Regions from separate parts of the Shewanella sp. HL-SH8 genome, predicted to be linked through region 2. Evidence: predicted binding sites of a transcription regulator. Region 2 holds the regulator's gene; each other region holds the start of a gene.
What was found. The regulator sigma-54, encoded in region 2, starts transcription at its own class of promoters, with help from an activator protein. The targets are predictions, from matches to a motif close to GTTGGCACGNNNNTNGNNT.
Positions count from the first base shown of each region.

Region 1: the regulator sigma-54 is predicted to act here: its motif matches at 3,353-3,371, upstream of fliE (flagellar hook-basal body complex protein FliE).
Region 3: the regulator sigma-54 is predicted to act here: its motif matches at 3,609-3,627, upstream of nirB (nitrite reductase large subunit NirB).
Region 4: the regulator sigma-54 is predicted to act here: its motif matches at 1,935-1,953, upstream of flgF (flagellar basal-body rod protein FlgF).

Region 1 is NZ_CP195039.1:1,780,116-1,787,621, forward strand. Features, by position in the region: gene ACRWQN_RS07935 (sigma-54 dependent transcriptional regulator) at 1-608, shown strand, start outside; gene ACRWQN_RS07940 (sensor histidine kinase) at 738-1,916, shown strand; gene ACRWQN_RS07945 (sigma-54-dependent transcriptional regulator) at 1,909-3,255, shown strand; gene fliE (flagellar hook-basal body complex protein FliE) at 3,429-3,782, shown strand; gene fliF (flagellar basal-body MS-ring/collar protein FliF) at 3,847-5,526, shown strand; gene fliG (flagellar motor switch protein FliG) at 5,519-6,571, shown strand; gene fliH (flagellar assembly protein FliH) at 6,675-7,506, shown strand, end outside.
Region 2 is NZ_CP195039.1:868,129-875,634, forward strand. Features, by position in the region: gene ACRWQN_RS03930 (ABC transporter substrate-binding protein) at 1-534, opposite strand, end outside; gene ACRWQN_RS03935 (transposase) at 882-1,130, opposite strand; gene ACRWQN_RS03940 (hypothetical protein) at 1,162-1,311, opposite strand; gene ACRWQN_RS03945 (HPr family phosphocarrier protein) at 1,662-1,937, opposite strand; gene rapZ (RNase adapter RapZ) at 1,971-2,828, opposite strand; gene ptsN (PTS IIA-like nitrogen regulatory protein PtsN) at 2,825-3,268, opposite strand; gene hpf (ribosome hibernation promoting factor) at 3,271-3,558, opposite strand; gene ACRWQN_RS03965 (RNA polymerase factor sigma-54) at 3,585-5,078, opposite strand; gene lptB (LPS export ABC transporter ATP-binding protein) at 5,239-5,970, opposite strand; gene lptA (lipopolysaccharide transport periplasmic protein LptA) at 5,967-6,554, opposite strand; gene lptC (LPS export ABC transporter periplasmic protein LptC) at 6,541-7,101, opposite strand; gene kdsC (3-deoxy-manno-octulosonate-8-phosphatase KdsC) at 7,098-7,506, opposite strand, start outside.
Region 3 is NZ_CP195039.1:3,111,487-3,118,992, forward strand. Features, by position in the region: gene ACRWQN_RS13720 (NarK family nitrate/nitrite MFS transporter) at 1-537, opposite strand, end outside; gene nirD (nitrite reductase small subunit NirD) at 539-874, opposite strand; gene nirB (nitrite reductase large subunit NirB) at 871-3,489, opposite strand; gene ACRWQN_RS13735 (ANTAR domain-containing protein) at 3,683-4,366, opposite strand; gene ACRWQN_RS13740 (glycosyl transferase) at 4,354-5,634, opposite strand; gene cobA (uroporphyrinogen-III C-methyltransferase) at 5,627-6,505, opposite strand; gene ACRWQN_RS13750 (hypothetical protein) at 6,505-6,675, opposite strand; gene ACRWQN_RS13755 (molybdopterin oxidoreductase family protein) at 6,620-7,506, opposite strand, start outside.
Region 4 is NZ_CP195039.1:1,760,799-1,768,304, reverse strand. Features, by position in the region: gene flgH (flagellar basal body L-ring protein FlgH) at 1-335, opposite strand, end outside; gene flgG (flagellar basal-body rod protein FlgG) at 345-1,133, opposite strand; gene flgF (flagellar basal-body rod protein FlgF) at 1,145-1,888, opposite strand; gene flgE (flagellar hook protein FlgE) at 2,160-3,524, opposite strand; gene flgD (flagellar hook assembly protein FlgD) at 3,587-4,375, opposite strand; gene flgC (flagellar basal body rod protein FlgC) at 4,400-4,816, opposite strand; gene flgB (flagellar basal body rod protein FlgB) at 4,819-5,217, opposite strand; gene ACRWQN_RS07840 (CheR family methyltransferase) at 5,344-6,183, opposite strand; gene ACRWQN_RS07835 (chemotaxis protein CheV) at 6,288-7,208, opposite strand.

The DNA.
Region 1 (7,506 bases), 910 kb from region 2:
GTGATTTAGAGACGATGATTTCTGAGAATGAATTCCGTGAAGATTTATATTATCGCCTGAACGTTTTTCCAATTGAAATGCCTGCATTGTCTGAACGCCGTGATGATGTGCCATTGTTATTGCAAGAATTGGTTAGTCGAGTCTTTAATGAAGGCCGAGGTAAAGTGAGGTTTACCCAGCGTGCTATTGAGTCATTAAAAGAACATACTTGGTCTGGAAACGTTCGCGAATTGTCTAATTTAGTCGAGCGATTGACTATTTTATTTCCTGGTGGATTAGTTGATGTAAACGATTTACCTAATAAATATCGCTATATTGATGTACCAGAATACTGTGTTGAGATAAGTGAGGAGCAATTAGAGCGTGATGCGTTAGCGTCTATTTTTAATGATGATGAGCCCATTGAACTCCCTGACACACGCTTTCCTACAGAGTTACCGCCTGAAGGCGTCAACCTTAAAGATTTATTGGCAGAGCTTGAAATAGATATGATCCGTCAGGCGTTAGAATTACAGGATAATGTGGTTGCTAGAGCCGCTGAAATGTTGGGCATTCGTCGCACTACCTTGGTAGAAAAAATGCGAAAATACGGTATGGGTAAAGAATAGTAACCTTTATACACTGTGTATATTAACTGATAAAGCATACCCTCCAAAGGTATGCTTTATTTTTTTGTTTATATTTTGGCATACTAAATGCAATAACCCGTTAAATGTCGTTCTTTTGACGGAGTCACTATGCTAATTGCACACGCTGTAACCCAGCAAAAATCAACAGATTTTCAGCAAACTCAATATTCGCTGCAACAATCTGCTGTAGCTTCTTTGCGAGTGGACACCTCAGCAGAATACCTTCATGACAGTAAATTGACCCGAAGTCAGTTTTCCCATGTGAAAGAGGCTGCCAATATGTCAAATCAAATGGCGCATATTCTTCAGGCACTTCCGTCTGGTGTGGTGATTATTAATGGTGATGGTGTGGTGACACTCGCTAACCCTATGGCGGCTGAGCTGCTTGGCCGACCGCTTCAGGGGTTACGTTGGTTTGATATTATTAATCGCGCTTTTTCACCCCAAGATGATGATGGCCACGAAGTGTCATTGAAAAATGGACGTCGAGTTAAGTTGGCTATTACGCCATTAACCCCAGAACCCGGTCAGTTGATTGTATTAACCGATCTAACTGAAACGCGTTTACTACAAAAAAACTTATCCCATTTACAGCGTTTATCGGCGCTTGGCAAAATGGTAGCAACGTTAGCTCATCAAATTCGTACGCCACTATCAGCCGCACTTCTTTACGCCTCAAATTTAGGTAACACTAAACTAGCAGAGCCTTCTAGAACTCGCTTTCAATCAAAACTGGTTGATCGTTTAAATGAGTTAGAGCGTCAAGTAAACGATATGCTTTTGATGGCCAAAGGGCGTCAAGATGCGAAAGCGGATAACGTAGCAGTATCTGATATTATTAATATTGTTATGGCTAATTGTGAAGTGATTGCCAACAAAAAATCCTGCGAGATATTCCAGCAATGCTCAACCGATGCCAGTTTATATGCTAATCGGGATGCGTTAAGTTCTGCGGTGAATAATTTAGTGATGAATAGTATCGAGGCCGGTGCAACCAAAATTAAAATTTGCGCCACGGAAGCTGAAGGTAGTGTCATTATTGATGTGATTGATAATGGCAAAGGACTAGACCCTCAAATGCAGCAACAAGTGCTCGAGCCTTTTTTTACCACTAAAGCACAGGGGACTGGGTTAGGGTTAGCTGTTGTGCAATCTGTGGTGCGTAACCATGGTGGTAACATTCAATTATCATGTAAATCGCAAATGGGTTGTCAGGTGCGATTAAGTTTTCCGATGTCTAAAGATTCGGTATTGAACAGTCAGTCGCAGGAGGGTAATCATGTCTGAAGCAAAACTATTACTCGTTGAAGATGATGCTGATTTACGTGAAGCATTACTTGATACATTATTGTTGGCGCATTATGAATGTGTTGATGTTAGCTGTGCAGAAGATGCCATTATAGCGTTAAAAGCACAACATTTTGACTTAGTCATCAGCGATGTCCAAATGGAAGGTATTGGTGGTTTAGGTCTGCTGACCTATTTGCAGCAAGCTCAGCCTAAACTACCACTATTGTTGATGACAGCTTATGCCACTATTGATAGTGCGGTTAGTGCCATTAAGTTGGGAGCTGTAGACTATCTAGCTAAACCTTTTGCGCCTGAAGTTTTGCTTAATCAGGTATCAAGATATTTGCCGCAGAAGCAAAATACTAACCAACCTATTGTTGCCGATGAAAAAAGTCTCGCGTTGTTAGGGTTAGCCCAACGTGTTGCCATATCAGATGCTTCAGTGATGATTTTAGGTCCCAGCGGTTCTGGTAAAGAAGTGCTAGCGCGCTATATTCATCATCATAGCAGTCGTAAAGATGCGCCTTTTATTGCCATCAATTGTGCTGCTATCCCTGAAAATATGCTTGAAGCGACCTTATTTGGATATGAGAAGGGGGCATTTACAGGTGCATACCAAGCATGTCCAGGAAAATTTGAGCAGGCCCAAGGTGGCACTTTGCTGCTCGATGAAATCTCTGAAATGGAGCTGGGGTTGCAAGCAAAGCTGTTGCGTGTTTTACAAGAGCGCGAAGTGGAGCGATTAGGTGGTCGTAAAACGATTAAACTTGATGTGCGTGTACTAGCTACATCAAATCGTGATTTAAAAGCCATTATCAGTTCAGGCGAATTTAGAGAAGATCTATATTATCGGATCAATGTATTTCCATTAACTTGGCCAGCACTTTATCAGCGTCCTGCCGATATTTTACCGTTAGCCAGACATTTGCTGGTTAAACATGCTAAAGCATTTAATATTACACCCGTTCCTACTCTAGGAGAGGTAGCCACCAGACGGTTATTAGCCCATCGTTGGCCTGGTAATGTTCGTGAGCTGGATAATGTGATTCAAAGGGCGCTTATTTTAAGTAATGGTGGCGAAATAAGCGGGCAAGATATTATTATTGATTCGGCAGATGTGGCTTTACACACAGATATTGACAGTATCGAAAAGCCTGCTGAAGTTGAAGGTCTTGGCGGTGAGTTGCAAGCGCAAGAGCATGTGATTATTCTTGAGACCCTAAATCAATGTCATGGTAGTCGAAAACTTGTCGCTGAAAAATTAGGTATAAGTGCACGCACGCTGCGTTATAAAATGGCTAAAATGCGTGATGCGGGAATTCAATTGCCCGCATAGCTGGTTTTTGTCTGTCTTACGAGCATTCCGTACTTGTTTTATAGCTTTCTTTACCAAAGCTACGCATTAACGCGTAGCTTTTTGCTTTACTGTTAATCTTGGCACTCAAATTGCTTTATCCCTACTAAGACAGTTAAATATCGTCAAATATTCGGACGAATGGGAGTTTCAGCATGCAGATCAACGCCAATCCATTACTTCAAGAAATGCAGTCACTTCGTGGTGAAATTGCACCTTCCAGCCGTTCGAATATGGGGTCGGGTATTAGCCCTAACCTAATCCAGCAAGTGAATAACACCTCAGGTTCAGACTTTGGCCAGTTGTTATCCCAAGCTGTCGGTCATGTGAGTGGTTTACAGAAATCATCTTCAAGTTTAGCGACTCGTCTTGATATGGGGGATTCAACTGTGACCTTATCTGACACCGTCATTGCGCGCGAAAAATCAGGTGTAGCATTTGAAGCGACTGTGCAAGTCAGAAATAAACTGGTAGAAGCTTATAAAGAAATCATGAGTATGCCGGTATAACTTGCATCACAAAGACGTTATTAAAGCAGTATAAAAGTAGGGGCATATTGTGAGCACAGACATAATGGTAGGTTCAGATGCGGCAGTTGATGCCGGTATTCAGCAAGAGAATAAGTCTGGCTTGTTGAGCAATGTGGGCGGGGCAGACATGATGCGTCAAATCACTATGATTTTGGCGTTAGCAGTGTGTTTAGCCCTAGCTGTTTTTATTATGATGTGGGCACAGGAGCCTGAGTATCGTCCATTGGGTAAAATGGAAACAGCTGAAATGATCCAGGTACTGGATGTACTTGATAAAAATAATATTAAATACCAAATCAGTGTTGATGTTGTTAAGGTTCCTGAAGATCAATACCAAGACGTTAAACTGCTGTTAAGTCGTGCTGGAGTCGAGAGTAGTGCCAAAAATGATGACTACTTAAGCCAGGATAGTGGCTTTGGGGTGAGTCAACGTATGGAGCAAGCGCGATTAAAGCATAGCCAAGAGTTAAATCTTGCCCGTGCTATTGAAGAATTAAAAAGTATTAGCCGTGCCAAAGTTATTCTTGCACTGCCTAAAGAGAATGTTTTTGCCCGTAACGCATCTAAGCCAAGTGCTACAGTTGTAGTCAATGTGCGTCGAGGCGGCCTAGGCCAAGAAGAAGTCGACGCTATTGTTGATATCGTAGGCTCCGCGGTACAAGGTCTTGAACCTTCGCGCGTGACAGTAACAGATTCTAATGGACGCTTATTAAATTCGGGCAGTCAAGATGGAGTATCAGCACGTGCCCGTCGTGAACTTGAGTTAGTGCAACAAAAAGAAGCAGAATACCGTAAAAAGATAGATTCAATTCTTATGCCTATCCTTGGTCCTGAAAACTACACCTCTCAGGTTGATGTCAGTATGGATTTTACTGCGATAGAGCAAACCTCAAAACGCTATGATCCTGATTTACCTGCATTGAGCAGTGAGATGACTATTGAAAGTAAATCATCTGGTGGAAGTGTAGGCGGAATACCTGGTGCATTAACCAATCAACCTCCCATGGAGTCTGATATTCCTACTGAAGCTGGGGGCGGTGGGTCAGCATCATCAAAATCATCGGATACTCATCGAGAAGCTACCCGTAACTTTGACTATGACACGACAATTAGTCATACCCGCCAGCAAGTAGGGCAAGTTCGTCGGGTGAGCGTGTCTGTGGCAATCGACTTTAAACCAGGAGAGGCGGGTGAAGATGGCCAAGTTAGCCGGGTTGCGCGTACGGAACAAGAGTTAACTAACATTCGTCGGTTGCTGGAAGGTGCAGTAGGCTTTAGTAGCCAACGTGGTGATGCGCTTGAAGTGGTAACTGTGCCGTTTATGGATCAGCTATTAGAAGAACTCCCCGCGCCAGATATGTGGGAAGAACCTTGGTTTTGGCGTGCAATTAAACTGGTGCTAGGTGCATTAGTGGTCTTAGTTCTTATTCTTACGGTAGTGCGCCCTATGCTTAAGCGCCTTGTTAACCCTGATGGTGTTAATATGCCCGATGATGTTCGTTTGGGGCATGAACTTGCTGAAATTGAAGATCAATATGCTGCAGATACGCTAGGTATGCTAAATACCAAAGATGCTGAATACAGCTATGCTGATGATGGTTCAATTCTTATTCCGAATTTACATAAAGATGATGATATGATTAAGGCGATTAGGGCACTGGTTGCAAATGAGCCGGAATTATCCACTCAAGTAATTAAAAATTGGTTACAAGACAATGGCTGATAATAAAACAGATAAAAAAGAAAAAGCTGAGAAAGTCGGTTTTGATTCTGATTCTTTAAGTGGAATTGAAAAAACGGCGATTCTATTGCTGAGTTTAAGCGAAGCCGATGCAGCGTCAATTTTAAAGCACCTTGAGCCTAAACAGGTCCAGAAAGTGGGTATGGCAATGGCCGCGATGGATGATTTTGGTCAAGAAAAAGTCATTGGTGTGCATAAGCTTTTTTTAGATGAAATTCAGAAGTTCTCTTCAATTGGTTTTAACAGTGCTGAATTCGTGCGTAAGGCACTAACAGCTGCGTTAGGTGAAGATAAAGCCGGTAATTTGATTGAACAAATTATCATGGGCAGCGGTGCTAAAGGCCTAGATTCGCTTAAATGGATGGATGCACGTCAAGTGGCGACCATTATTCAAAATGAGCATCCGCAGATCCAAACCATTGTTTTATCTTATTTAGAACCGGATCAAGCGGCTGAAATTTTTAGCCAGTTCCCCGAAAATACTCGCCTTGATTTAATGATGCGTATTGCTAACCTTGAAGAAGTACAGCCGGCTGCATTACAAGAGTTAAACGATATTATGGAGAAACAGTTTGCTGGCCAAGGCGGTGCGCAAGCAGCGAAAATGGGCGGTTTAAAAGCTGCGGCCAATATCATGAACTACTTAGATACGGGTGTCGAAAGTCAGATTATGGAAACCATGCGTGAATCTGATGAAGAAATGGCACAACAAATTCAAGATATGATGTTTGTGTTTGAAAATCTTATTGATGTTGATGACCGTGGTATTCAAGCATTACTGCGTGACGTACAACAAGATGTACTAATGAAAGCGCTCAAAGGTGCTGATGATGCATTGAAAGAGAAAATATTAGGTAACATGTCCAAGCGTGCGGCAGAGTTACTGCGCGATGATCTTGAGGCTATGGGACCAATTCGTATCAGTGAAGTTGAAGTGGCGCAAAAAGAAATTTTATCGATTGCCAGACGTTTATCTGATAGTGGCGAGATTATGCTTGGCGGTGGCGGCGGTGAAGAGTTCTTGTAAGGAGCACTTCAGCCCATGACGAATGGCAATTGAACTTTCGAAGCGACATCTATCTCGAAAATCAACATGTCACAGCAGGAATGTATATAACATTGGCTAAACTATGACTGACTCAAAAATATCCAAGAAAGTGTTAAATGTTGAGGATGAACATGAGTTCAGCCATTGGCAGCTGCCGGATGTCACCGAAGATATTTCAGCTAAACCCTCAAACCTATACGGTAAAAAAGAAGGTGTATATCAGTCTTCTGTTGCCGTGGTTGATAAAGTCGTGTCTATGCCGACTATGGCTCAAATCGAGGAGATTCGAGCAGATGCAGAAAACGAAGGGTTTGAGCAAGGCAAACAAGAGGGGCTTAAACAGGGGCTTGAACAAGGTCGACTAGATGGATTAGCCCAAGGCCATGAAGAAGGTTTTACTCAGGGGCAAGAGCAGGGTTATGAAGCTGGAATGGTTAAAGCCAATCAACTGGCAGAGCAATTATCCTCATTAATCAATCAGTTTCAACAGCCTTTAGCTATTTTGGATGCTGAAGTTGAGTCAGAAGTGTTAGCAATGACATTGGCGTTAGCCAAAGCCGTTGTACAACAAGAACTGAAAATGCATCCAGAGCATATTGCAGCCACTATTCGTCAAGGCGTAGATGCTCTGCCAATAAAAGAGCAACGCGTAAAATTAAGATTGCATCCTGATGATGTTGCTTTAGTGATATCTTTATACGGTGAATCACAATTAACCCAAAATGATTGGCATCTAGAAAGTGACCCAAGTTTATCGGTAGGTGATGTATTTATTGATAGTACACGTTCAAATGTTGACTTACGTTTATCACAACGTATTTTACAGGTATTTGGCAGCCTTGATGAACAATCAGCTCAGTTAGCTCGTCAAGTTCAGCTGGCAAAACATGAAGATAGCGTTTATACCACAAAAC
Region 2 (7,506 bases):
TTCTAGCGCAGCTAATAGCTCATTAGGTTTCAGGTAGACCCTTTCTAAAGGCAAGTCTTGCTGATGATGAAGTATCAGTAGGCTATCAAAAAAGAATTCACTGGCACTACCTTTGATGATACCTATTTTGGCATTTTTAATACTCGCTAGATTTTGATACTTTTTCGCGGACAAGCTGATTAATTTAATATCATTATCAGATTCAACAAAACTGGTTAAAATAGCAAAGTCGCTACGATAGAAGCTATTAAACATAGCTACAGTTTCTGATGCGGTGGCAAAGTCGACTTGTTGAGTGATGAGTGCTTCAAAACATTTTACCCCACCTTCGTGTTCAATTAATTCAACATTTAAGCCATGCTGCTTAAAAACCCCCTTTTTATGTGCAATAAATAAAGGCGCCGATAAGGGAGTATTAGACACTGCAATCTTGATAACATTAACCGTACTGTTTTGTGGGGTAACCGTAGAATCGGGCTGACATGCTGATAATAGTACAACAAGCAATATAAATACTGGGAGTTGAAAATTCATACATAATTGATTTTAGTTAATAATAGTAAGTGTAGCTGCTAAAAGATATGTTTGCTGAGTTGTTGAGGAAAAAATTGAGTATTGCATAATAGTCAGTCAAAAGTCGTATTTAAAACCTTGTTTTTACTAACCCTTATTACGTTAATACAGGTGTTAACGGTAAAAGTATCCTCACAATTAAAGTAGGCTAAATACTGTTTTTGTGGTGTGAATAAAGTGGCAAGGGTGTTAGTGCGTCACTATTAGGCTTCTAGCGCCATATTATTATGTGTGGTTGTTGTTTGCATTGATATATTCCATTACTGGGGAATAATTGAATATATCCAAACACCCTTGCCGAAACTGGTTTAAGCTATCATTTGCAATTGTTTATTTAAGCTTTGTATTTGCCTTTGTAAAGAGGCTATTTGTTCTGTGAGTAGATCTTTTTTAACCTCAACGGGTCCAGTCGTTGATTTTACCCATTGGTATACCACTCTAGATGAAACGCCATATTCCTTGGCTACTTCTGATAACAAGCGGTTATGGTTAGTGACTTGATTAACCACTTGATTGATTAGTGTGTCTGGATAACGATTGCTTAGGTATTTTTTCATAATCAAAGTCCACTTTTTTGAATGATGATATTTATCGTTTTTCAACTTCCCATTGACTAAAACCAACATTGGCAAAAAATGTGTAGTGTTGCTGAATTTTTGTAAAAATTGGGCTAGCCAATTTAAGAGTATGTCCAAAAACAGTATTAATCGTATTTAAGGTTAATTGTGTATTTCGCATAATGTTCTCTCCAATAAGTCTTGCTAGCTTTAAATCTAGTACCACTTTGTAGGTACTAATTACTATATGAAAAGAGCGTGCCAACTATTTTTTTATTTATTTTTTTATTTATTTTCAATGCTTTATGGTTTTATGGTTTCTGTGGTGGTCGTAGGGTATGCAATATAATGGTGCAATTGCACTAATTCGGAGGGAGATTTAAATTATTCTAACTGCATTAATTTAACCTCAACTTAACTCTGGTTAAGCAAGCAATTCAATAAGTTAAATTAAACACGGTTAGTTATCTTAAAGCAAAGGTGGGTTCATGATGAAAAAGTAGATTCAATCGCAGGGGGAAGTGATTAGGATCAACAACCTTCTTCGAACTTGTCATTAATTAAATCGCATATAGCATCAAGCGCTGATTGTGCATCTGGCCCTTCAGCTATGATATCTATGGTTTTACCTAAGCCACTTTCAAGCATTAATAAGCCTAAAACACTGGCGGCGCTGGCCTTTTTATCACCCTGGATCAGGGTAACATTGGCATTGAATGCATTAGCAAGAATAGCCAGTTTGGTCGCCGCTCGTGCGTGTAAACCAAGCTTGTTTGATATGATGACTTGGCGCTGTAAAAGACTCATTTAGTTAAGTTCCGACAAGTAACTTTATTGCGATTATTTGTGCTTATTTATAAGCTCTCGGTGCCTTGCTTGAACAACATGTTTTTTACCACTTGAAAAACGTTTAGCAAGCTGGTCGGCGATATAAACTGAACGATGCTGGCCACCAGTACAACCAATAGCTATGGTTAGGTAGCTGCGGTTATTGCGCTCTAAGTGGGGCATCCATGTTTCAAATAGGTTTTCTATTTGCCAAATGAATTTATTTACCAGCGGTTGCTGGCCAAGAAATTCCTGTACGGGTTCATCTAATCCAGTAAAGGGGCGTAATTCTATTTCCCAATGTGGGTTAGGTAAAAAGCGTACATCAAACATAAAATCGGCTTCGGCAGGCATGCCATATTTAAAACCAAATGACTCAAAATTGATCACTAACTCTTTATCAACACTGCCCATTAAAATTTCACGTACTTGATCACTAAGTTGATAAATATTTAGCTTAGATGTATCGATAAAATGGTCTACGTATTCAGAAATAGGCGCTAGTAGCTCACCTTCAAATTGAATCGCATCTTGTAGGGACATATTCTTTTTCGATAAAGGATGTAGTCGTCGGGTTTCACTGTAACGTTTTAGTAGTGCCTCATCACTTGCCTGTAAAAAAAAGCTTATGACTTCCGTATCGTCAGATAACCACGCTAGCTGCTGCTGTAATACTTTACCTTGCTCTTCTATATTTCGAACATCAACACTTATAGCCACCAGTTCATTGGTGTTTCTAAGCTGTTCTAATAGCCGTCCAATTAAGGGCAGTGGTAAGTTATCAACGCAATAGTAACCTAGGTCTTCTAGTACCCTAAGTGCGACAGATTTACCTGAGCCCGAACGACCGGATACAATGACTAATTTCATGCTGTGATAACCTGATAGAGTTCAGTTGAGTTACTTGCTTTTCGTAACTGCTTAAGAATATGTTTATCCGATAACTTTTCAGCCATTGAGGATAGGGTACTGAGATGTTGCTGACACTGGTCTGCTGGCACCAGTAATGCAAATAAGAGATCCACTGGTTGTTTGTCGATAGCATCAAATGAAATCGCTTCTTCGCACTTTATAAAAACCGCGATAGGGCGAACGATGGACGTTAAACGACCATGCGGGATTGCAATGCCAGAGCCTATTCCTGTGCTACCCATTTTTTCTCTGGCCACTAGGCTTTCAAAAATCTCTTGTGAAGAGAGGGATGGGTACTGGGCTGCAGCTAAATCGCTGATAAGCTCCAGTACCTTTTTCTTACTGCCCGGTGTGGCACAGGAGGTGCATTCCGGCTGCAGGATGGTACTAAGTTCCATCATTAATGCTTAGTTAATTTCTCTTTGTGTTTAATGACCTGACGATCGAGTTTATCAATCAGGGCGTCTATAGCGTGATACATATCAGCATGTTCAGATGTCGCAAATACCTCAGCTCCATTCAAGCTGACTTTTGCTTCAGCTATCTGTTGTTGCTTTTCGACATTTAATACTACGTGGACATTATTGATCTGATCGAAATGTCGTTCAAGTTTTGTAAACTTACTTGTGACATATTCTCTTAGTGATTCAGTAATTTCAATATGATGACCCGTTAAGGTGATTTGCATATTTATCCTCCAATTGCCTAGGTAGATTATAAACTCTTACGTTGGTTTGAGGGAGGGATCATCATCGCTTCGCGGTATTTCGCTATGGTGCGACGTGCAACATTAATCCCTTGTTCTGCCAGAAGATCTGCCATTTTACTGTCGCTTAGTGGTTTTTTCTGGTTTTCAGCAGCAACCAGCTTTTTAATAAAAGCTCTAATTGCTGTAGACGAACATTCTCCGCCATCATCAGTACTGACATGGCTAGAGAAAAAATACTTAAGTTCGAACAGTCCGCGCGGTGTGTGCATATACTTTTGTGTGGTGACACGCGAAATAGTGGACTCATGCATTTCGACAGCTTCAGCTATGTCATTCAACACCATAGGCTTCATGGCTTCAGCACCGTACTCAAAAAAACCTTGCTGAAATTGCACAATACAATTGGATACTTTAAGCAGGGTGTCGCTGCGGCTTTCTAAGCTTTTGATAAACCATTTGGCTTCTTGTAAGTGACCTCGAATAAATTGAGTGTCTGTTGAACTCTTACTGCTTTTTGCCATGGCGGCATATTGTTGATTAATACCTATTTTTGGCATGTTATCAGGGTTCAATTCAACCACCCAACGGCCATTCTTTTTGGTCACTGACACGTCTGGGATAACATATTCATCATCCGGTGGGGTGATCATCGTGCCAGGACGTGGATTTAAAGATTGAATTAATTCAATTGCTTCGCGCAGCTCATCTTCTTTTAGCTTAGTTTTGCGCATGAGTGTGCGAAAATCACGTCCAGCAATCAAATCTAAATAATCTTTGATTAACATTCTGGCATTATCAATATGGGGCGTGTCTGGGGCAAACTGAACAAGTTGAATCAATAAACATTCACTTAAGCTACGTGAGGCGACACCCAGAGGGTCGAAATGTTGTATACGTTTTAGTACCGCTTCGACTTCGTCTAATTCGACAGAATCATCGCCCATAGCTTCTAAAATATCTTCAGTACTTTGGGTGAGATAACCTGTGTCATCAATGGCATCAATAATGGCTGTGGCAATAGCGAGGTCTGTTTCAGAAAAAGGCGTTAGATTTTTTTGCCATTCTAAATGCTCGTATAATCCTTCGGATGTTTCACCTTGGAAGGGCATGTCATCATTTGGCATGCTGCCAGAACCCGAACCAGGGCTTGCCATTGGGGAGGCGCTGTACACTTCATCCCAGGTAGTGTCCATTGGCAAGTCTTCAGACATTTGCTCTTTAGTCATTGACTCTGCGGTGTCGACATTTGAAGTGTCTTTTTCGACTACAGGTGCGCTTACTTCATTGAAGTCAGTTTCTGATAGGTCTTTTGAGTTATCATTTTTGTTGCTAAGTGCTGAAAATTCATCTTCCATTTCAAGCAAAGGATTGGAATCTAATACTTGTTGAATTTCTTGCTGTAACTCCAAAGATGATAACTGCAGCAAACGTATAGCTTGTTGCAGCTGTGGGGTCATAGTGAGGTGCTGACCCATTTTAAGTTGGAGTGAAGCTTTCATTACTGCTGATCCCTAGAAGAATTCGGCTTTCTACACTGATTAAAGTGAGTGATAGTCGCAATTTTTTAACAAATGGTTTTACTTTACCTATACACGATCAATTAACTTAGTCGCCAGAAACATTTTGCCAAGCAAGTGCTTCAGATCCTATTTAGATTAACTATAGCTTGAATTGTTCGCCTAAGTATACTGCTCGAACTTGCTGATTGTTGAGTACTTCAGTTGGGGTGCCTTCGGCAATCAAATTCCCCTGGCTAACAATATATGCCCGCTCACACACATCAAGTGTTTCACGGACATTATGATCAGTAATTAATACGCCTAGGCCACGGTGTTTGAGTTGCAGAATAATTTTCTTAATATCAATCACTGAAATAGGGTCAACACCCGCAAAGGGCTCATCTAACAATATAAATTTAGGATTGGCTGCTAAAGCGCGTGCAATTTCTACCCGTCGTCTTTCACCACCAGATAGCGACATGCCTAAGCTATCGCGAATATGGGTAATATGGAATTCTTCTAAAAGATGCTCCAGTTCCTGAATTCGCTCATCCGAAGTCATCGATTTTCGGGTTTGCAACACGGCCATAATATTATCGTGCACACTGAGCTTTCTAAAAATACTGGCTTCTTGTGGTAAATAGCCAATACCTTTTCGCGCACGTAAATGCATTGGGTCAGCAGTTAAGTCATCGTCATCAATTAAAATGCGGCCATGGTCACTTTTGACTAAACCAACAACCATATAAAACGTGGTCGTTTTACCTGCGCCATTGGGACCAAGTAGTCCGACAATTTGGCCTGTTTTTACAGTTAAGCTGACACTTTTAACCACTTGACGGCTTTTATAGCTTTTGGCTAAGTTCTCAGCTGTTAAGGTAATTTGGGTCATTGGTTACCTTGCTTTTTTAACGGGATTTCAGGTAATTTTTGTGCTGGTGACTCATCATTTTGGAAATTTTCCGGTTGAATAATGGTAATAACACGATCTTCACCTTTACCGGTACTTTCAGCGATAAGTTCCTGAGCATTGATATTGTAACGGATCACGTTACCAGTCACTTTACTGCCTGCTTGATCTAGCTTAGCGTTACCGGTTAATAACAGTCCAGTTGTTGCTAAGTCATAACGAATTTCATTGGCGCTTGCTGTACCTATGCGACCATCATCAAGTTCTTGTGAAAATGTAGCAGGGTTACCGGTCGCAATGAGCGTTTTAGTCTGGCCGTTTTCAGCTGAAAATGCCCGCAGTTCATCGGCTTCGATATTGATCGAGCCTTGGGTAATTTTTACTGGGCCGTTAAAAATAATTTGATTATTTTTAACGTCTGCTCGTTGACTTACGGCAGCAATTTTAAGCTCTTGCTTCAAATCGCCTTCTTTAGCTACGGCGTTGCCTGCTAATACACTAATCGCTAAAGTGCAAATAACACTGCTTTTACCGAGCAATGTGGTTAAAAACTTAATGTGGTTCATATGTCCCTTCTACCTGGCTGAGTAAGGTAATTTGTTCTGCATTGAGATCGGCAAATAGCCCTAAGCCTTGAATAATAAAACCATTACCTTTAATGGTAACTGACTCTTCAGAACGACCTATCATAGTGTTTAAATTAAAGGTGACTTGTTGAGTTTCAAGTGATTGTAATGGTTCTTCAATATCAATGGCATCAATTACTACATCGTTATGTAAACTGACTTCATTTGAATGTTGAGCTAAGGTCGCATTTTTAGCTGTTATTTGCCACTGCGCTTTACCATTCTCAGGGTAAAGAAGGAGTACAGGCGCAGTAAATGAAGTGGTATTTGTGCTGGTGAAATGTTCCATATGCTCGGCGCTAACTTTGCTGTCAATAAACCCGAGTTTATTAAATTCTGTCGTGCGAAGATTGTCAGCCACAAAATCAGGTCGCTCAATTCTAGGATCTTTAATTAACGCCATTTGGTTACGTTTGACTTGTACTTGCCAATACAATACCAAGGCTAAGCCAAAAAATGCACAAATAGCCAGTGTGGTTCGATTCATATGCTCATACCATGGGCACTTTCAAATTTATTTTGGCTTAATAACAACAAATCAGTGAGTTCTCTTAAGGCACCATTACCACCTTTAATGGTGGTTATCATATGGCAATGTTGTTTCACATAAGGATGTCCATCGGCCACGCTGACAGCAAGTCCTACTACTTTCATCACAGGTAAATCTACCATGTCGTCGCCAATATAAGCTACTTGTTCAGCAGTAACGTTATATTTTTTGATTAATTCCTCGTAGGGAGTAAATTTATCATCTATTCCTTGATAGATATCTTTGATGCCTAAAGCTGTCATGCGATTTTCGACAATTTTAGATTTTCGTCCGGTAATAACCGCCACATTAATGCCACTGGTTAATATTGAGCGAACGCCATATCCGTCTCGTGTATGGAAT
Region 3 (7,506 bases), 2.1 Mb from region 2:
GGTAAAGGCGATAGCATAACGCCAACCATTTTCACCACCAAAAGCTAACGCAACAGCTGGTAATGTAAAGGCCGCCGCCGCAGAGCCAAAGTTACCCCAGCCGCCATATATGCCTTCAGCGGTGCCCAGCTCTTTAGCGGGAAACCACTCACTTACTACCCTAATACCAATCACAAAGCCTGCACCGATAAAGCCAATTAAAAAACGTGCTAAGGCTAACTGCTCAAAAGTATCTGCTACCGCGAACATAAAACACGGAATAGAACAAATGGCTAATAACGCTGAATAGGTTAACTTTGGACCATATTTATCAGTCACCATGCCGATAATCACTCGCGCCGGAATGGTTAACGCCACGTTCAAAATTAATAGGGTTTTGATTTGATCTTTCGTTAAGCCCAAACTGTCTGCTATTACGCTCACTAAAGGCGCGGCGTTAAACCACACTACAAACGTGATAAAGAAGGCCATCCAGCTCAAGTGCAATACTTTCATTTTGCCCGTAAATGAAAACAAGTTAAATTTTTCTGCGCTCATATTAAACTCCTAATTCTTTGGCGAGAACAAAGACTTTGCCCTGCTCGGTTTTGACTTCAAATGGACTGGCCACCAAATTGGTATCTTCAATGCAAACCCCTGTCACCAGGTTGTAATGCTGCTTATAAAGCGGCGAGGCCACGCAAAGTTCACCTTCCATTTCGCAAATCAATCCTCTAGCCAGTAAGCTAACGCCTGATGCTGGGTCAACATTGTCTAATGCGAATAAGCCATCTTTACCTAGGTTAAAAATGGCAACCGCATTACCCCCTACCCATGCAGCGACCCCAGAACCTTGGGGCAGACTGGTTTCATCACAAATATTTACCCAACTCATGCTACGACCTCCTCTACAGTATTGTTTGTTTGTTCATCTGTAATATCACGAATAGCAATAGTGCCAGCCCCTGCATCCTTAATGGCGGGAAAGCGCTGTTCCCGTATGCGTTGATAGGCTGAAGTGTCCGCTTTAGGGGCATCTGCCGGGTTAACAAATTCACTAAAGCGGTTTAGAAATGATGGCTGCTCAAGACTGGTTTTCCACTCACATTGGTAAGAGGCGACAATGCTGTCCATTTGTTTTTCAAGCTCAGTGTTAAGACCTAGTGCATCATCAATAACCACCGACTTTAAGTAGCCTAAACCACCTTCTAACGAGTCCATCCACGTTGAAGTACGTTGTAATTTATCGGCTGTTTTTACGTAGAACATCAAAACTCGATCGATATATTGGTATAGCTCTGCTGTGCTTAAATCGGTTGCAAATAAATCACCATGTCGCGGGCGCATACCGCCATTACCGGCGACATATAAATTCCAACCCTTGTCAGTTGCTATTACACCAATGTCTTTACTTTGTGCTTCTGCACACTCACGGGTACAACCAGATACTGCAAATTTTAATTTATGAGGACTGCGTAAGCCTTTGTAGCGATTTTCTAAGTCAATCGCTAAGCCAATCGCGTCTTGCACGCCGTAACGGCACCATGTGTTGCCAACGCAAGATTTAACCGTGCGCAAAGATTTGCCGTACGCATGACCGGTTTCAAAACCTGCATCAATCAGTTTTTGCCAAATTTCAGGTAATTGCGATAACTGCGCACCGAACATATCGATACGTTGGCCGCCGGTAATTTTGGTGTATAGGTCATAATCTTGCGCGATTTGCCCCATAGCGATAAGTTTGGCAGGGGTAATTTCACCGCCAGCAATGCGCGGCACAATTGAATAAGAGCCGTCTTTTTGCAGATTACCTAAAAACGCATCATTAGTGTCTTGTAATTGCACATGGCTATTGTCTTGGTTTAGTACATATTGATTTTGTAAACTGGCAAAAATGGATGCTGCTGCAGGCTTACAAATATCACATCCATAGGTGTGACCTTGGGGTGAAGGTTTGCCATGCAAGGTCATTAATGTATCAAAATCATTAATGCCTTCTACCTGACAAAGGTGATACAAGGCTTGACGGTCATGATCAAAATGAGCACAAATTCCGGCATTAAAATCTAGCCCTTGCGCTTGTAATGTTTGGTCAATAATTTTTTGCACCATAGGTGCACAGCCACCACAACCCGATGCGGCGCGAGTACATGATTTGATTTCAGCCATTTTATGATTGCCGGCTTTCACTGCATCGACAATATCGCCTTTGGTCACCTGATGGCAGGAACACACTATTGAAGTGTCTTTTAAATCTGCTTCAGATTCTGCGCCCGCTAATAACAACTCAACCGCAGAGCCGATAATTTCATCCTGCGATAAATAAGCCTCTAATAAACGACTGTAGTCGCTATTATCGCCCACCAGCACGGCGCCCTTTAAAAATTTGCCGGTTTCATCTAACCAGAGTTTTTTGTAAATACCCGCTTGATTATCAGATAGCTCGACAAACTGTGCATTATCAAAACCACGGCTGGCGCCAATTGCGGCAACATCTACACCCAGCAATTTTAGTTTGGTGCTCATATCGGCGCCGGTAAAGCTAGCGGCTTTATTTTTAGGTTCAAAAATAGATACCGATGCGGCGATATGCGATGCCGCAACACGCGCCATTTGATAACCCGGCGCGACTAAGCCAAATATTTTTTGTTGCCATAAAGCGCACTCACCAATGGCATAAACATCAGGTGCCGAGGTTAAACAGTAATCGTCAATTTCAATGCCGCCGCGCTCACCAATGTTAATGTTGGACACTCTAGCCAGTGCATCCTGTGGACGAATACCGGCAGAAAACACGATCATATCCGCTTCTAAATATGACTCATCACTGAACGTCATTCGATGTAACGCGGTTTCACCATCAATAATTGCCGTAGTCGCTTTAGAGGTATGAACACTCACCCCGAGTTGCTTAATTTTGCTGCATAACAAATCGCCGGCTTTGTCGTTAAGCTGAACCGGCATCAATTGCAGTGCAAACTCAACAACATGGGTTTTTACCCCCAACTGCATCATGGCATTGGCCGCTTCAAGCCCCAATAAGCCACCACCGACGACCACGCCTACTTTACTGTTGTTGGCTGCGGCTTGAATATCTTGTAGGTCTTCAATGGTACGATAAACCAGACATTGCTGACGGTCGTTGCCTTTGATCGGTGGCACGAATGGAAACGAGCCTGTCGACAGCACTAAACGGTCATATTGATATTGCTCACCTTTCGCGCTGGTGAGTGTTTTAGTGGCAATATCAATGGCGGTAATTTGCGTATTAAGGTGTAAATTAATTCCCCGATCAGCATAATCTTGCGCACTGGTTAACATAAGAGAGTCGGCTGTGCCGGTTTCAAAATACTTGGATAATTGCACCCGGTCATATGCCGGGCGAGGCTCTTCACCAAAGACATGTACATCAAATTGTTTATTCAGCCCCAGGCTGCACAATTGTTCAATAAAATGATGACCAACCATGCCATTACCCACGACAACTAACTTAGATTTTGCGACTGCCATATGCGGCTCCTTCATGCCTTGGTTTATTAAAAACAAAAGGCGCCAACTCCGTTTAAGAAGTTGGCGCCTTTGCCATCATAAAACCCAATTTTTAATGTAAACCTTTACTGATACAAGTATTGCAGACTACATGCCAACACTGACACCATTAACTAAAAAGTTTTACCAATTTAAAACAATGACTTACTATTAGTCACTTACTTATACTGATTGCCGCTACGTCTGTATTCAGCGCAACCGCACCATAATGAGGCGCACAGCTTTGTGGCATAACAGATATACCGACATTTTCTGTAGTCTGACCCGCTGTCATTACTGCAATAATTTGGGCTGACATTTGACATACACTTAAGCCTTTTTTCATTGCTTGTTGCTGAATAATTTGGTGTGCTTTAGCCTCATCAAAGCCTTGCTGCATCACTATCAGTTTCGCTTGACTCAATAGCTTTAGCCCTTTGATTTCATCATCTAACTTTTTGAACTCAGCAATACTTTTATTGGCTGCACTTAATCGCACCTTAGCCAAATCCACTAAGCTCAGTAAGCGACTTGCCGCCATAACATCGGGAACAAAAGTCAGTCGACCACAAGCCAGCAATCCCTCCAATTGTTGAGCTTGCCATTGGTTAACATTCACAATAGTGGCAGTGGGTTTATTCATTAACATGCGCTGAATAAAGCCATCTATTTGCCCATTTAGTGTGTCTGTTAGTACCAACAGTAAATCAACATTTTCAGACAGTGTTTCAACCGCACTTATTGAAGTCAGCAGACTCACTCTACCAAGCGAAGATAAAACACTTTGATATTCGGCCAAGCGCTGTGCAGCACTGTGAAGCACAGCAAAACTGGCATCAGATAAAATTACACTGTGCATGATTTCTCCTTAGTGTTTAAAGCCGCTTCGGTGAACGATTTAGGTAATGGAGACTTTGGTAATAGTGGTGTTGGTAATAAAGGTTGAGATAAGTTAGACATTTCTTTATCGCAATTGGACGCTCTAATCGGCATTAATCGCCCAGCCCACCACTGCTGACTTTGAAAAACCTTGTTAGCTAGGGCAATATTGTTACCTTGTAAAACATTATCTAAACTCAATACCAAACACAGTGTAGCTTGCACACTGCTTAATGCCTGCTCCAGCATTGCGTCTGACATTAGCGTCATTGGTTGTGTAAGATAAGATGAGGACTCATTATTGTGGCGCGAGCTTAATTCTTTGATGTTATCTGTGCGCCAAAGTTGCGCAAGCACTTCAGCAGACAGTTCAGCTTGGCCCACTTTTGCACCAGAAAAGCCCTCCAACAATGTTGGTAGCTCAAATGCACTAAATTGGACACTTCCGCCGGAACCATTAACCACTCTAACATCCGTTGTTACACGCGGATTTATTTCTGTTTCGCCTTGCAAGCCTTTAAAAATACCGATAACACCAGGTTGATAAACACCTTCGGTAAACAATGTCTCTGCGACTTTTTGATGCAATTCATCAAGCCCAGGGTGAAAAAAACTGCGTAAACTTAAAGAAGCATGACTCGGGTTCATGCAACGAGATGCAGTTTGAATAATGCTTCTTAAGCCCAGTTCTTGGTGCAATAAACGGCAATCATCTAACACAGGGGCTAAATCACCTGCAGACACATACACTATGCCGCTTTCATCTAATACCTGTTGTGCTTTTTCTGCGGTGCGACACTGCGCAATATCTAATGCTTGAATACAAGACTCAACATGTCGACGATGGGGCAATGCCTGACTATCACCGTGTAACATAACTCGCCACCCTTTGCTGGCTAGAAGCTTAGCCACCAGCAGTAACCAAGGTAACTGCTCACGCTTTCCGGCATAAACTGGCCAGTCAATATCAACGTTTAATTCCTCCCAAGCAGGATTAATGGTGTGTTTAAGCCCAGCGACAACACCTGCAACCTCGGCCACGGTTTCGCCTCGCACCCGCATTAGCATCATAGCACTGGCCATTTGGGCTTTCGTGACTTTGCCATTAGCAAAACCTTGAATGAATAAACTGGCTTCGGCAAACGTTAAACTGCGTGAGCCTTTTTCGCCCTTGCCAAGCGCTTTGATCAACAATCGAAAATCAAAATCTTCAACCGAGGTGAGTTCAAGCGGTCCAATTTTAGGCATATAACACCTCTAATGATTCGCTTTGGGGGAATGAATGCTGGGTGTTATCGTCAATGTCTGCGAGTAACTGCGACAACTGCAACCCGACACTGACCACTTCACCGATAATAATTAGCGTTGGCCCTGAATTTTTAATGGTTAATGCATCGTGTCCCATATTACCGGCGGTTGAATAAGTGACTAATTGATTGGGACGACCGCCATTAGTCACAAAAGCAACCGGCAGATTTACTGCGCACTTAGCGTCAATTAACCCATGTGAAATTCCTACTGCTTGCTCTTTGCCCATATAGAAAACTAAGGTAGATTGCGCCGCGAGTAACGCCTGCCATTGTGTTGGCGCAGTGGCATTATCGGCATCGGTCATTTTAGTGCCGGTAATTAAAGTGACACTGCGCGCGACACCTCGAAAAGTCAGTGGAATACCTGTACTAGCCGCGCTGCCCAAAGCGGCGGTAACCCCGGCAAAAAACTGCGATCGCACTCCATAATTAGCCAAATAAAGCGCTTCTTCTGCGCCGCGGCCAAATATATGTGGGTCGCCACCTTTTAAGCGCACCACTTTTAATCCTTGCTGAGCTAACGTCAGTAACAAAGCATTAATATCATCTTGCTGAGTACTGGGCTGGCCACAACGTTTTCCCACAAAATGACGTTGGCATTGGGCATTCACTAAGGTCAAAATATCGCTACTGACCAAACTGTCGTACACTAATGCATCTGCTTGTGCCACAATGCGTGCGGCTTTAATTGTCATTAAATCTAATTGACCACAGCCTGCGCCAACAATAGCGACTTCACCGCGGTGAAAAGTTTGATCTGCGCTAAGTGTCTGATGGGTATTTTTAATCATGGCTTCGACATTATTCATTAGGCAACATCCTCTTTTGCTGGATTGGTTTGTTCATGCTCGGTATCTGGGTCACTGTAAATATCGGTATAAGTAAGTGCTTCAGCCCAATGCGCGGCGGCGCACTGGTTAACTTCACTTTGGCAACTGCCACATTGTCGACCACAACCTAATGTGGATTGGCGTCGCATCTAAAGCCTGTTCAAAACTAAGGTTAGTCAAACCTTGGTTAAATACTTGCTGATTAAACTGCAGATTAATTTCATCGCCGATATCAGCTTCAGTCATGCCTGTACAGGCACAAATTAATGGGCTATTTCCAGCTTTAATCTGTTGATGAAGTTGGCTTAATAGCTGACTATTTAAGGTTTTACCAATAAATGCGCCCATAGGTTCTAATGCCACATTCACCGGTTTGTCAGATAACAGTTTCAACGCAATTAACTGCCCTTTTTGGATATTGCATTGAATGTGCAACAGCTGATGCCCAGATTGACTAACTCGCGTTAAGGTCCACTTTAATGAATGGGGCGTGGCTTGATATGCAAAACCATCTTGTTGGTTTTCAAAACCAATATGATGACAAATACCATTGATTAACGTTTGAGCCACTTGCCAACAAAGGCCTGCGGCCGCTTTGTCATGAATGCCAAATACCACCCCTTGTAGGGCTAACGCCACCGGCGATAAAGTGACAGCTTGGCACTTAAATCCAGGTTGCTGTGAAATAGGGTCCACTCGGCTGTCAACAACTTGGTTAACTCCCTGAGTCAGTGAAAACTGCTTTGACCAGTGCATAGACATAGAGGCGACATCGACTGGCATGTCTTTATCTGCGACCACTCGAGCCATTGTAAAAGCTCGGGGCTTTGATTCTGTTTTTTGTTCCGCTTGAATACGGGCTAACCCACCTTCCACTAGATTAAATAAACCCAGTTGTTTTGGATGTAAATGGATCACAGGTTCTGGCACTCTTGCCCTCAGACTTGCAATATGACCTGTTCGTGTCATGGTATGCCACT
Region 4 (7,506 bases), 890 kb from region 2:
ACCCCTTTAATAGAGACATTACCGCCACCCGCATAAAGTGGTTCAACACTCAGGCCGGTATTCTTCTTCATTTCATTGTTGGCACTTTTGGTCGCCTGGGTAGACTCTTTCAATACAACGGTAATGATGTCACCTACTTTGTGGGCACGAAGATCCGAGTACAAACTTGAAGCTTGTGAATCTAAAAATATAGATCCCGTCGCCACCACTTGAGTCGAAGGTTCTTCTGGATAAACAGGCGCATAAAATGGATCATCAGGGATCGGCTTTTTCTGAGTAGAACTGCAACCGACTAACAGCATGGCTGTTGTAGCTATAACAAGAAGTTTACTCATCACTGCCCCCTAAAGATTCTGATTAACATAAGACAGCATTTGATCTACCGCTGAAATAACCTTCGAGTTCATTTCATAGATCCGCTGACTTTGAATTAAGTTAACCAATTCTTCTGTCACATTAACATTCGATGTTTCTAACGCACCTTGACGAATTGCCCCTAAACCATTTTGTGAAGCAGTACCTTGAATAGGTGTGCCACTGGCACCGGTTTCGGTATAAAGGTTCTGACCCAGTGGATCAAGTCCAGACGGGTTGATAAAGTCTGTCATGGTAAGCTGACCGATTGTCTGATTATCTGTTGCACCAGCCAATTTAACTGACACTTCACCCTCAGCAGAGACAGTAATACTCATAGCATCTTCAGGAATAGTAATTGGAGGTTGTAATACGTAGCCTGAACCTGGGGTAACAATTTGCCCGGTATCATCTAAGCTAAATTGACCATTACGGGTATAGGCTGCTGTGCCATCAGGCATTTGGACTTCAAAGAAACCTGGACCTTCAATCATTAAATCTAGTGAATTGTCGGTTGTGAGCATGTTGCCCTGGGTAAACACTTTTTGCGTAGCAACAACTTTGGTACCCGCACCTAGATTTAAACCATTAGGTAACTTGGTATTGTCGGCACTGATCCCACCGGCTTGGTTAATTGTTTGATAGAGCAAATCTTCAAATACCGCACGGCCTTTTTTGTAACCTATGGTGCTAGCATTCGCTACATTATTTGAAATAACCGCAATATCTGTTTGTTGGGCGTCTAAACCCGTTTTACTAATCCACAGAGCTGGATGCATAATAAATACTCCTAACCAATTCTTAGTAACGATGAAGATGAGCGATCTGCTTCTTCTGCATTTTTCATCATCTTCACTTGCATTTCGTACTGACGCTGAATATCTATCATCGCCACCATTTCATGTACAGGGTTAACATTACTGCCTTCAACAGCACCACTTTCAACTTGCACCATGGGATCTTTGGGTGCAGGCAAACCAGACATTAAGCGAAATAAGCCATCTTCACCGCGCATCATTTGATCATTGCCCGGATTAACAAATTTAATTCTGGCTACTTCCTCAATCACTTCAGCTGTCGCTCCCTGAGGGCGAATTGAAATGATGCCATCTTGTGAAATATGAACTTTATCGATTGGCAGTGGCAAAACAATAGGGCCTGCATCGCCCATAATTGGCGTATTACGACTATTAACCAGCAGTCCAGTACTATCGAACTTCAAATGTCCTGCACGGGTATAAGCTTCTGACCCATCAGCCGCTTGCACTGCAATCCAGCCATCACCTTTAATGGCAATGTCTAAGTCATTACCCGTCTCTTTGATAGGACCTGGAGAAAAATTAGACCCGGGGCTTTCAATCATTGAAAATACTCGCGTAGGCAAACCTTCGCCAAACGCCTGCATTGACCTTGCTTGGGTCATATCCGATTTGAAGCCATCGGTGTTGGCATTGGCTAAGTTGTTCGCACGAACGGCAAGAGCATTCATGCCTTGCTTTGCACCGCTCATTGCAACATACAAAAATTTGTCCATTTGCCGCTCCGTCAATAATGCTTTAAATAAAGATACTAACTAGACAAAGCAAAGGGCATGCCAACAATCACGGTCAATATAAGTAACTGATTTAATTAGGTGGGGATACGATTTAAAACATAGTATTGTGAATGAAGTGTCAAAAAAACACCGATAAGAGAAAGTGAAAAAAAATAATGGAAATAAAAGGCAAGGTGTTGCCGCTATGGGCAACACCTTATTAAAACTAATATTATAAAAACCAATGAAACGAGAGCTGTCAGGAAGCGTATTATCTGATCTGCAATATCGTTTGGTTCAAGGTATTGTTAACTTCAAGCGTACGGGAATTGGCTTGGAAGTTACGTTGGGCAGAGATTAAATCAACTAATTCTGTAGTTAAGTCGACATTCGATTGTTCAAGTGATGAGGAACGAATACTGCCGAAAGTACCGCTATTTGCTTCGCCCGCTAACGCAGGGCCAGAATCTAAACTCGCCTTCCAGGCAGTATTCCCTACCTGAGTTAAACCTTGCTCATTTGCAAAGCGAACTAAAGCGACTCGCGATAAAGGCACAGTAGAACCATTACTATAGCTTGCTGTGACTAAACCATCAGCACCTATACCTACGTTAGTTAATCGACCTACTGTTGTACCATCTTGAGTTAACTCAGTGACTTCAAATGGTGAGGCATATTGTGTCGGATTATTAAAATCAATCGTAACAGTCTGTGAGCCATCAGCTCCTGGCCCTAATACATTGGCACCAGTAACACCCAGTGGCAGAGTTTTTAGCACTGTAGGATTGCTACCAGTATAAGTACCAGAGTCATTAAACTTTATGACAGATCCTCTCCAACCACCTGCAGTTTGTGCATCACGAGGTGCACCATCAACTAAACCATCACCCGTAGTATCAACACTATATTGGCCAGCTGCACCGTCTAAACTTACTGGTTTACCATCAATGGCATAAAATGCAACCCAGTTACTTTCACCTGTGTAGGAACCGTTTTCAGGCTTAATAAAGTAGCTGGTCATGATATGCGATTCACCCAGAGAGTCATAGATAGTCACTGAAGTAGAATTATTAAATGTATCTGCATTGTCAGGATCAAATGCAGCAGGGTCTAAAGGTGACTCACCGACATTTAGATTCATCTGTAGGCCGACTTTACTAGACATAATAGGACTTCCTGCTGTATCTGGTACTTTAATTGCCTGAGTAGTGGTTAAACTCACAGAAGTCGAGTTACCGTCCTTGTCCACAGGGAAGCCCTGTAAAAAGTTGCCTGCTGAGTCAACCATATAATTATTTGAATCAACCTTAAAAGCGCCTGCTCGGGTAAATGATTGGTCACGTGTGCCAATCCCTGATGAGGTCACAAAAAAACCCCCACCACTTATCGCCATATCCAAAGAGTTACTGGTAAGTTGCAAACTACCTTGGTGAAACTGTTGTGCTACTTGAGTTGTAGCAACACCGCCACCGACTGCAGTTTTGCTGTTAGAAAAAATTGAGTTAGCATACACATCGGCAAACTCCGCACGAGACTCCTTAAAGCCTATGGTATTTACGTTTGCAATGTTATTGGCTGTGGTATTTAGATCTTTCTGAGCGGCTGCAATACCACTTAATGCGATGTTAAAAGACATATTTCACCTCGAGTAATCAGGTTTTCTTTAATGACAATTTCTTGTCACAAGCGTTATTAAATTTATGATTCGGACACCGCAAGTACATCGGTCAATTTAATGCCACCAATGCCACGAAGATTAAGAATCGCCCCAGTTGCTGCAGTACCTAGTGAAACGCTCGTCACATGTGCATAAGTAGAAACGGCTAAGTCTTGAGATTGTCCATCGACTTTACCGCTAGCTTTAATGACGTAAGCACCTTCAACCACAGGTTTACCATTTTTATCTAGACCGTCCCATGTCACATCGACGTTTCCGCCTGCACTGCCATCAATATCAAAGGTCTTAATTAACTGACCTGATTCATCTTCAATACGAATGCTTATTTTATCTATAGCTGCAGGTGTGCTTACCACACCTTTAAGTTCAGGGCTTGCCGGCGAAATAGATCCAGTGTCTGATGGGATCAACACTTTGCGCCCAACTAAACTAGAAGCTTGTAATGCCTGGCTTGAACTCATGACACCATTCAAATTGAGAATTTCTTTATTTAAATTTGAAATACCATCAACTGTTGAGAATGAAGCCATTTGAGCAATCATTTGATCATTATCAACTGGCTTAAACGGATCTTGCATCGAAAGTTGCTGACTAAGCAGTGCAAAAAAATCTTCCTGCTTAAGCATTTGATCTTTCGCTGCAGGAGTTTCAGGCGCATCAGGTAAACGAATACCATCTAGAAATGGATTACCTGTTGTCGTACTCGCCGTGTTCGATTGGACGGTATTTTTACTGACCGTACCGGTATTAGACAATGCAGATGCCTGTTGTGGCAAAGATTGGCTACTATATGGATTAACGAGGCTCATCATTTACCTCCTACAATAATCATGTTATTTACCCATTCTAAGTGTTTGTTGCAGCATTGTTTTAGCTGCATCTGCGACTTGAACATTCATTTGATAAGAGCGAGAAGCTGAAATCATATCAGCCATTTCTTCCATTACATTTACATTAGGCTTATAAATGAAACCGTCACCATCGGCCATAGGGTGATCTGGTGAATATTCTTTAACCAATGGCTTATCACTTTCAACAATGCCACTGACATTAACGCGATGAGAACCTGATTGCTGATGACTAGCTTTAGACATTTCAGCTTCAAATACAGGATGCCTAGCACGATAAGTTTGATCAATACTACTGGAAACAGAGTCAGCATTAGCAATGTTACTTGCGGTGGTATTTAAGCGGACAGACTGTGCTGTCATACCTGAACCGGCGACATTGAATATATTAAATAAGCTCATGATTAATCACCTCGTAATGCTTTACGCATACCTGAAAACTTACTTTCTAGGAATCCCAATGACATTTGGTATTCAATAGAGTTTTGCATAAAGGCTGATTGTTCTTGTTGCATATCAACCGTATTACCATCGCCAGTATCAGGTTGGTTAGGGACTCGGAATTTGACATGTTGCTGACTGAGAGCAGTTAAATCAAAATGCTTTTCATTAGTGGCACTCATCGTTAAACCTTTCTGACGAGAACTAGCAGCTTGCATTGCTGAGGCAAAATCGACATCGCGTGCCTTATACCCTGGGGTATTCGCATTCGCTATGTTACTTGATAGCACTTCAGCGCGCTGTGCCCTGACACCAAGGGAGTATTGATGTACCCCAAGTGCATTATCAAAATTAATCGCCATAAAATTGCCTCCATCAGCTAACTGATAGATATGAAGCAAAGGTTATGCCAATTATTTAATCAATGGGAGGATATATAGAAAGGAAAGCATGTGAAAAAAGTAACACATGCTTTTCAATAGGTTAAACTAGGTTTTCTTTTGGTAATATATACCAGGGTTACAGCGGACCATGTCAAATTCTTCTGTTAATCCGGAAATAGATTCTGATGCCCCAAGAAATAAAATACCTTTTGGGTTTAAAGCGGCAGCAAATTGCCGCAAAATTTTAGCCTTTGCCTCAGGCGCAAAATAAATCAATACATTACGACAAAAAATAATGTCGTATTTTCCTAAAAGCGTATAACTTTCAAGTAAATTATGCGCTCTAAAATTCACTAACCGCTTAACATTATCTTTGACTTTCATATTGCCATTAGGCAAAGCATCAAAAAACTGACGTTTACGTTCTTCTGATAATCCACGCGCCAATGCCAAGCCATCATATTCAGCATTTTTACAACGTTCAAGCATCGAAGGTGACAAATCAGTCGCTTGAATAGTCACACCACCAGGCAGTGCACCCGGCTTGCGTTGTTGATACTCTAAAGCGGTCATTGCTAATGAGTAAGGCTCTTGCCCTGAAGAACAAGCCGCAGACCAAATACGCAATGAACGACCTAACTTAGAATATTCAGGTAATAAAGTATTATGTAATAAATCAAATGGATAGCGGTCACGAAACCACAATGTTTCATTGGTTGTCATCGCGTCAATCACTTCCGCACGTAATTGACGTTCGGTGGGCTTCATTGAATGCTTAACCACTTCAGAGAGCGAGGGTAAACTGTATTTTCCCATCAATGGTGCTAAACGGCTTCGTACTAGGTATTGTTTATTTTCACCTAAAACGATGCCGCTGTGTTGTTCTAAAAACAATCTAAATTGATTATATTCTGCTTCTGCGAGTGATTTATCTGTCACATTCACATCCTAATATAATGAGTAATATTTGCCCTATCATTAGAGCTTTTACGCATAACTAACATTCATGAATTTTCATGCTGCCTACTGCGTTCAATAGACAGAAAAGATTACAAACTTAAATGTTTGTTTACCGCTGCGGCTAATTCATCAGGATTAAACTTAGCAATAAAGTCATTTGCGCCAACTTTTTGTACCATTGCCTGATTAAATACGCCACTTAAAGAAGTGTGTAACACAACCTTAATATTTTTTAACTTAGGGTCATCTCTAATTTCAGCTGTAAGGGTATATCCATCCATTTCAGGCATTTCAATATCGGAAATAATCAACGGGATCTCTAACGATACATCATCCATCTCTTTAGCTATAGCCTTGAGTTTGTTCAGTGCTTCTCTACCATCTTTGGCGGTATCAATTTGTAAATTTAAAGACTCAAGAGAACGAATAATTTGCTTACGTGCTACAGCAGAATCATCTATCACCATGACATGATAATGTTGTTCTCTGTCTATGGTTAATGTCTTATCAACTTCTTCACTGATTGCCGTTTTAACAGGAGAAATTTCATCAAGAATTTTTTCCACGTCTAAAATTTCAACCAACTCACCTTCAATTTCAGTAACAGCAGTCAAGTAAGAATAACGCCCAGCACCTTTTGGCGGAGGCATAATGGCAGCCCAATTCATGTTGATAATACGTTCGACAGAACTGACTAAGAAACCTTGAACACTGCGATTGTATTCAGAAATGATAATGAAGCAATTCTCAGTAGAAGTGAGTGGACGTCCACCTGTTGCAGCGCTTAAGTCAATGACTGAAATAGTGGCACCACGAATGTGTGCAACCCCTTTAACAAAAGGGCTCAGTTTAGGTAACTTAGTTAACGGAGGACATTGAAGCACTTCTTTCACTTTAAACACGTTAATGCCAAAGCGTTGACGGCCATTAAGCTTAAACAACAGTAACTCTAATCGGTTTTGGCCAACTAATTGAGTACGTTTGTTGACTGATTCCATGATACTCGACATAACACTGCCTTTTTTTATTAAAATATCCGAATAAATAGATACTAGCTTGTTTTACTTAAAAACATAAATCGAATCATGATTTGTCTTGCTTAGGAGGATTAAATTTGTCCTTCCTGCTGCTCATGATTCGACTATGCACTGGGTCAAGCCAATAACTTACTACCGGCATGATTATTGCTTTTAAATTATATTAATTGCATTAGCAGAATAAATAACGAGATAAGTCAATATATTGTCGCTACAGCTTAGCAAACTATGCCGTATTTGATATCAAATAAGCACATACACAAGCGGCATC